Linked DNA regions of Mucilaginibacter gracilis. The protein of the gene in region 2 interacts with the protein of the main gene of each other region in a pairwise test. Links are inferred from orthologs where the notes say so. Each region holds a gene or a part of one and is shown on either strand. Other genes may lie near its edges.

Region 1 (3,116 bases), 140 kb from region 2 along the record:
TTACCAATAAAGCAAAATCGGGCACCAAGAGGGTTGTTTTTGCTGAGGCGGATAACTACAAAATACTTAAATCGGCACAAATTGTTATTGACGAGGGTATTGCCGTGCCTATATTGTTGGGCAATGTTGACCGTATACGGCAAATTATGCTTGAAAACGATTTACAATTGGGAGATGTTGAGATTATTGACCCACGCCAGGATACCGGCGAGCGCGCATGCAAATACGCCGATTATTTATTTAACAAACGCCAGCGCAGAGGAGTAACACTTTACGAGGCCAAAAAATTAATGCGCGACCGTAACTATTATGGTGCATGCATGGTGCAGTTTGGCGAAGCTGATGCTTTAATATCGGGCCTTACAAAAAATTATGTGCCTACCATTAAACCTGCACTACAAATTATTGGTACCGAACCAGGCGTAGCCAAAGTTGCCGGTATGTATATGATGATAACCAAAAAGGGGCCGGTGTTTTTTGGCGATACCACGGTTAACGTGAGCCCTACCGCGCAAGACCTGGTTGATATTACGGTGCTGATAGAACGCTCGGTAAAGAAGTTTAATATTAAACCCAGAGTGGCGTTGCTTAGTTACTCTAACTTTGGCTCAAACGAAGGCATTATACCCGAACGTACCCGCGAAGCGGTAAGTATGCTGCACGAGCAATACCCGGATATGGTGGTTGACGGTGAAATGCAGGCTAACTTTGCTATTAATCCTACTTTGCTTGAAGATAATTTTTCGTTCTCAACCCTGGTTGGCGAACCGGCTAATACTTTGATATTCCCTAACCTGGAATCGGGAAATATAGCTTACAAGCTGTTGCAGGAGCTGGGCGGTGCCGAAGCTGTTGGGCCAATTTTGCTTGGTATGAAAAAATCTGTACACGTTTTGCAGTTGGGTAGCTCGGTACGGGAGATTGTGAATATGGTAACTATAGCCGTGGTTGATGCACAAGAAAAAGAAGCTGCATTAAGTAGAAAATAGTTTGCGTTATCGGGCGAATGAGTTATATTTAATGGCTTATATAAACCTTTGTTTTTTGTAAGTTTTATTTAAGTAATACATCCGGCTAACCGGTAAATTAGCAATTCAAAAAACTACAATGTACGCCTATATCAGCGGTAAATTAGCCTTCAAATGCCCAACTTATGTGGTTATTGATGCAGGAGGCGTTGGCTACCATATCAATATTTCGTTAAATACCTACAGTAGCATAGCCGATAAGGAAAACTGTAAACTTTATACCTGGCAGCATGTAAAAGAAGATGCACACACCCTTTACGGCTTTGCCGATGAGGGTGAGCGCAGGCTTTTTTTACATTTAATATCCGTTTCGGGTATTGGCGCCAATACGGGCCGGATGATGCTCTCGTCAATTACGCCGGCCGAAATACAAAATGCAATTATTAAGGGTGATGTGCCGTTGATACAACGTATTAAGGGTATTGGTCCAAAATCTGCCCAGCGCATTATATTGGAATTGCAGGATAAATTGCGGAAAGATGGACCAGATACATTGATTAATGTACCCGTAATTCATACGGCGAAAGACGAAGCTCTTTCTGCATTGGTGATGCTGGGGTTTGCAAAAAATGTTGGCGAAAAGGCGTTAGACAACGCTGTAAAGTCGTCTGCTGAAAATTTAACTGTGGAGCAGCTTATAAAGATTGCTCTTAAAAGCTTATAATTACTGGAAATTTTTTACTCGACAACTTGATATATACTTTTACCCGAAGGCTCACTTTATGCTTTGTTTTTTTTGCCGTTATTTTTAGCTGCACGCAATTACGCGCGCAAGTGGGAGGGGTATTAAAAAAGGATTCTGCTTCAACAAAGTATCCAATTCAAATTGATAAGTCTAATAACGTTAAAGCGCTGCACGGTATTTTTGACCAGGACCCACCTAACCTGATCCGTACAATTGAATATGATGTAACCACTAACAGGTATATATTAACCGAAACTGTGGGTAATATGCTTTACCGCCCGGTACAATACCTTACCTTTTCGCAGTATCTGGCACTTAAACAACGCACGTCGCAAAAAATATACTGGCGCCAACTGGCTGATAATTATGCCTATGCATCGCAACAGCCCGGTTTTATACCTCAAATTAAAATAAACAGCCATACGTTTGAGCAAATTTTTGGTAGCAACACCATTGATATACGCCCGCAAGGTTCTGCCGAAATGGTATTTGCCGGGCAGATTAATAAAAACGAAAATCCCTTATTTAATACCGCACAGCGCACCCAGGCCAACTTTAATTTCGACCAGCACATCCAAATGAATGTAACCGGTATGATTGGCGATAAGCTCAAAATCAATACCAATTACAATACCGATGCCCAGTTTCAGTTTGAGAACCAAATTAAACTGGATTATACAGGCAAGCCCGACGAGATTATCCAAAAAATAGAGGCAGGTACGGTGAGTATGCCTTTAAATACCAGTTTAATTACCGGTAGCCAGGCATTGTTTGGTGTAAAAACCAAGCTGAAATTTGGCAGGCTTGATGTTACCAGTATTTTTTCGCAACAGCGGTCGCAATCGCAGCAAATTACCATTACCAATGGTTCGCAGCAGGCTCCTTTTAGGCTTACACCGGTGGACTATGAGGCCAATAAGCACTATTTTTTGGCCCAATATTTTAGAGATAACTATAACAACGCGCTAAAAAATATCCCAATTATTTCGTCGAACGTTACCATTACTAAAATTGAGGTTTGGACAACTAACCGTAACAACAGCACAACCGAGTCGCGCGACATTGTAGCCTTTTTGGATTTGGGTGAAAATAAACCTTATAACACTACACTGGTACGTGGAGGCGGTTCAACTTATCCGGCAGGTTTTAACGGGCCGGGTTACACGCAGCAATCAAACGATTTATTGGCCCACTTGCCGGCCAATGCCAGGTTAACCAGTTCGTCGGCCGTGAATACTTATTTCCAGGCAACCGGTGCTACCGATAACTACTCCAAACTAACCTATGCCCGTAAACTAACCGATAAGGAGTTTACACTGCATGCCCAATTGGGTTATATATCATTAAACTATCCGTTAAATAATGATGAGGTATTATCTGTTGCCTATCGCTACAGCGTAAAT
Region 2 (3,261 bases):
TTGTATTGCTGGCAACCTATGTTTTTAAAGAAGCCATCAAATCATCTTTTCAGGAAGTGCGCACGCAGGTTGCCCAGCTTAACACTTTTTTGCAGGAGCATATTACCGGTGTAAGTATCATTCAGTACTTTGCGCGCGAAGATCAGGAAATGCGCAAGTTTGTGGCCGTTAACAAAAAATACCGCGATGCCAACATTCGCTCTAACTGGTATTACTCGATATTTTTCCCGGTTGTCGAAATTTTTGCTGCCATTTCCACCAGTTTACTGGTTTGGTATGGCGCCAAGCGCATCCTGGGCGATCAGGATCTGGTTTTTAATTCAGACGGTAGGCATGGCGTAACACCGGGTACGGTACTTGCGTTCATAGCATTTTTAAACTTACTGTTTAGGCCAATACGCCAACTGGCCGATAAATTTAATACCCTGCAAATGGGCATGGTTGGTGCCGACCGTATTTTTAAAGTGTTAGATACCAACGAGGTTGCCGTAAACACCGGCCAACTAAAACCAATACATATTAAGGGGCAAATAGAGTTCAGCAACGTTTGGTTTGCTTACAGCGAGGAAAATTGGGTGCTTAAAAACATATCCTTCCAAATTAAACCTGGCGAAACCCTGGCCCTGGTGGGCGCAACGGGTGCAGGCAAATCGTCAACCATCAATATCCTCAACCGTTTTTACGAAATTGGCAAAGGGAATGTAATGGTTGATGGTATAGATATTCGCGAATACGACGTTAACTTTTTGCGTATGCAAATTGCCACCGTTATTCAGGATGTTTTTCTGTTTTCGGATACCATTGCCAACAACATCAGCCTAAACAATCCCGAAATAAGCCGCGAACGCATAATTGCCGCCGCCAAAGACGTAGGTGCGCACGATTTTATAGAACGCCTGCCCGGCGGCTATGATTATAATGTGATGGAACGCGGTGCAACCCTATCGGCAGGGCAGGCCCAACTCATCTCATTTATCCGCGCCCTGGTTTACGATCCTAAAATACTGGTGCTTGACGAGGCCACCTCATCCGTAGATACCGAAACCGAAGAGTTGATACAAAAAGCAATTTACAAACTTATGGAGGGCCGCACGGCAATAGTAATAGCGCACCGCCTGTCAACCATACAAAACGCCGACAAAATTATCGTGCTCGATCATGGCGAAATTATGGAAACCGGCACACACCAGGAACTATTAAAAATACAGCATGGTTATTACCGAAAACTGTACGATTTGCAATTTAATTCGGCAGGTTTAAAGGTTGGGTAAATTTGGGGCAATAAAATAACAGGGGGCATATTTTTTATGCCTTATTTACAGGTTTTATACCGGCCACCCTTTCTGAGTTATCTTTAACAAAGGCGGCCCAGCCCGTTTTGGTTTTTTTGCCGCCGCCAATGCTCGATGTTCCTTTAACACTTATCTTTTGGAAAGCATGGCACACGGCTACCGCAAGGCCGTCGGTAGCATCTAAAAACTGGGGTGTTTCGGTAAATTTTAATATGGTTTGCAGCATGGCCGCCACCTGCTCTTTAGTGGCGTTGCCGTTACCGGTGATGGATTGTTTTATTTTGCGTGGCGCATACTCGCTTATAGGTAAGTTGCGCGATAGTGCCGCTGCCATAGCCACACCCTGCGCCCGGCCAAGTTTAAGCATTACCTGTATGTTTTTGCCGTAAAAGGGGGCTTCAAGGGCCATACAATCGGGTTTGTATTCGTCAATAAGGGCCAGTGTTTTTTCAAAAATACGCTGGAGTTTAAGGGCATGGTCGTCCAGGTGTTCCATTTTAACTACGCCAAGGCTTATCAGTTCAACCTTGGGGCCGGTTTCTTTAATTAACCCGTAACCCATTACTGCCGTACCAGGGTCTATCCCTAAAATAACCCGCTCTTTAGCATTTACCACCTCCATCACATAGCAAGTATAAGCAAAGCAATAATGCTATTAAAACAAATTTGCAAAAATTGAGCTTTATAAGGTGCGGTGTAAGCCGCATTTTGTAACATTGCAGCAAAAATTTACCTATTGACGAGTTTTAACAAAAAAGTACTATCATATAGTATTAAAGTGGGCATTATTGCACTGGCTTACGGTTTTATTTACCATACGGTAACCAACAACCATAAGCTTATACAATTTAAGCTTTTAATAGCTCACATTAATCAAAATCAGGTTTTAATTACCTTTACAGCCGTTATTTTATTAATGCTGGTTAATTGGTTTTTAGAGGCCCTTAAATGGAAATATTTAATAAGCAAATTACAGCACATTGGCGTTTTTGAGTCTGTAGAAGCTATATTTTGTGGTTTAACGTGGGCCATTTTTACACCATATCGTTTGGGCGAATTTGGCGGCCGCGTTATGTTTCTACCTCCGCGCAAGCGTGCTTATGGGGTATTTGTTATGGGCATTGGCCAGTTTGGGCAAGGTACCATTACCAACGTGGTAGGCGCATTTGCGCTAACCTGGTTTTTGTATACCTACATGCATTTAAACGCTTGGGTTATGTTTTTTATAGCTTTAGTGTTAACGGTATTTGCGCTGGTAATATTAACCTGTTATTTTAATATAAAGTGGTTTGTTACTTTACTTGATCGGGTTTCTTTTTTGAAAAAGTATGCCCGCTTTTTTGATATTATTGCCCGTTACAGCAACAAACAACTCATTATTACTTTTTTATTTTGCTTGGCCCGGTTCTCGGTATTTTCATTCCAATATTACCTGGTTATACATTTGCTGCTGCCGGCTTTGCCGGCGTTCCCCAGCATGATGATGGTGTTTAATAACTTCTTCATCCAATCGGCATTGCCAACGCTCGATTTTATAGATGTGGGCTTACGCGGTTTAACAGCCTCCACTTTTTTTGGTTACATCACTAACCAACAAATTGCGGTGCTTGCGTCGGTATCATCTATATGGTTTGTTAATTTAATTATTCCGGCTATTTTAGGTTCTGTATTCGTTTTAAAAATCAAATTCTTTGATAGAAATTCATAGTATCATATCGCTTATCTGTACAGGTATATACCTGGTTGTGTTAAGTTATCTTATTAAAGGGTGGTATCATTTAAAAACACCCCAATCATCGGGCAAACCCTTTACCACCAAGGTAACTGTTTTAATAGCGGCCCGTAACGAGGAAGAAAAAATTGGCTTAACCATTGATGATATTTTGGCTCAGGATTACCCCAAAGAGCTTTTTGAGATTATTATTGCCGACGATCACTCTACCGACCGTACTGCCGAAATTATTAGCAG

The links.
Region 1: the proteins of ruvC (region 2) and ruvA interact in binary tests that used the Escherichia coli proteins (3 or more experiments, as listed by UniProt). The link is inferred for Mucilaginibacter gracilis from one-to-one orthologs.

The regions. Positions count from the first base shown.
Region 1 is NZ_RBKU01000001.1:6,397,162-6,400,277, reverse strand. The notes cover bases 122-2,899. They hold ruvA (Holliday junction branch migration protein RuvA), read left to right. Parts: upstream 122-1,107; coding sequence 1,108-1,692; downstream 1,693-2,899. Other genes in these bases: sov (T9SS outer membrane translocon Sov/SprA), read left to right, coding at 1,719-2,899; BDD43_RS28555 (NADP-dependent malic enzyme), read left to right, coding at 122-989. In the rest of the region: more of BDD43_RS28555, read left to right, coding at 1-121; more of sov, read left to right, coding at 2,900-3,116. UniProt on the Escherichia coli protein: The RuvA-RuvB-RuvC complex processes Holliday junction (HJ) DNA during genetic recombination and DNA repair.
Region 2 is NZ_RBKU01000001.1:6,534,849-6,538,109, reverse strand. Bases 111-3,033 are described here. They hold ruvC (crossover junction endodeoxyribonuclease RuvC), read right to left. Parts: upstream 1,915-3,033; coding sequence 1,306-1,914; downstream 111-1,305. Other genes in these bases: BDD43_RS29175 (glycosyltransferase family 2 protein), read left to right, coding at 2,984-3,033; BDD43_RS29180 (lysylphosphatidylglycerol synthase domain-containing protein), read left to right, coding at 2,029-3,000; BDD43_RS29190 (ABC transporter ATP-binding protein), read left to right, coding at 111-1,271. In the rest of the region: more of BDD43_RS29190, read left to right, coding at 1-110; more of BDD43_RS29175, read left to right, coding at 3,034-3,261.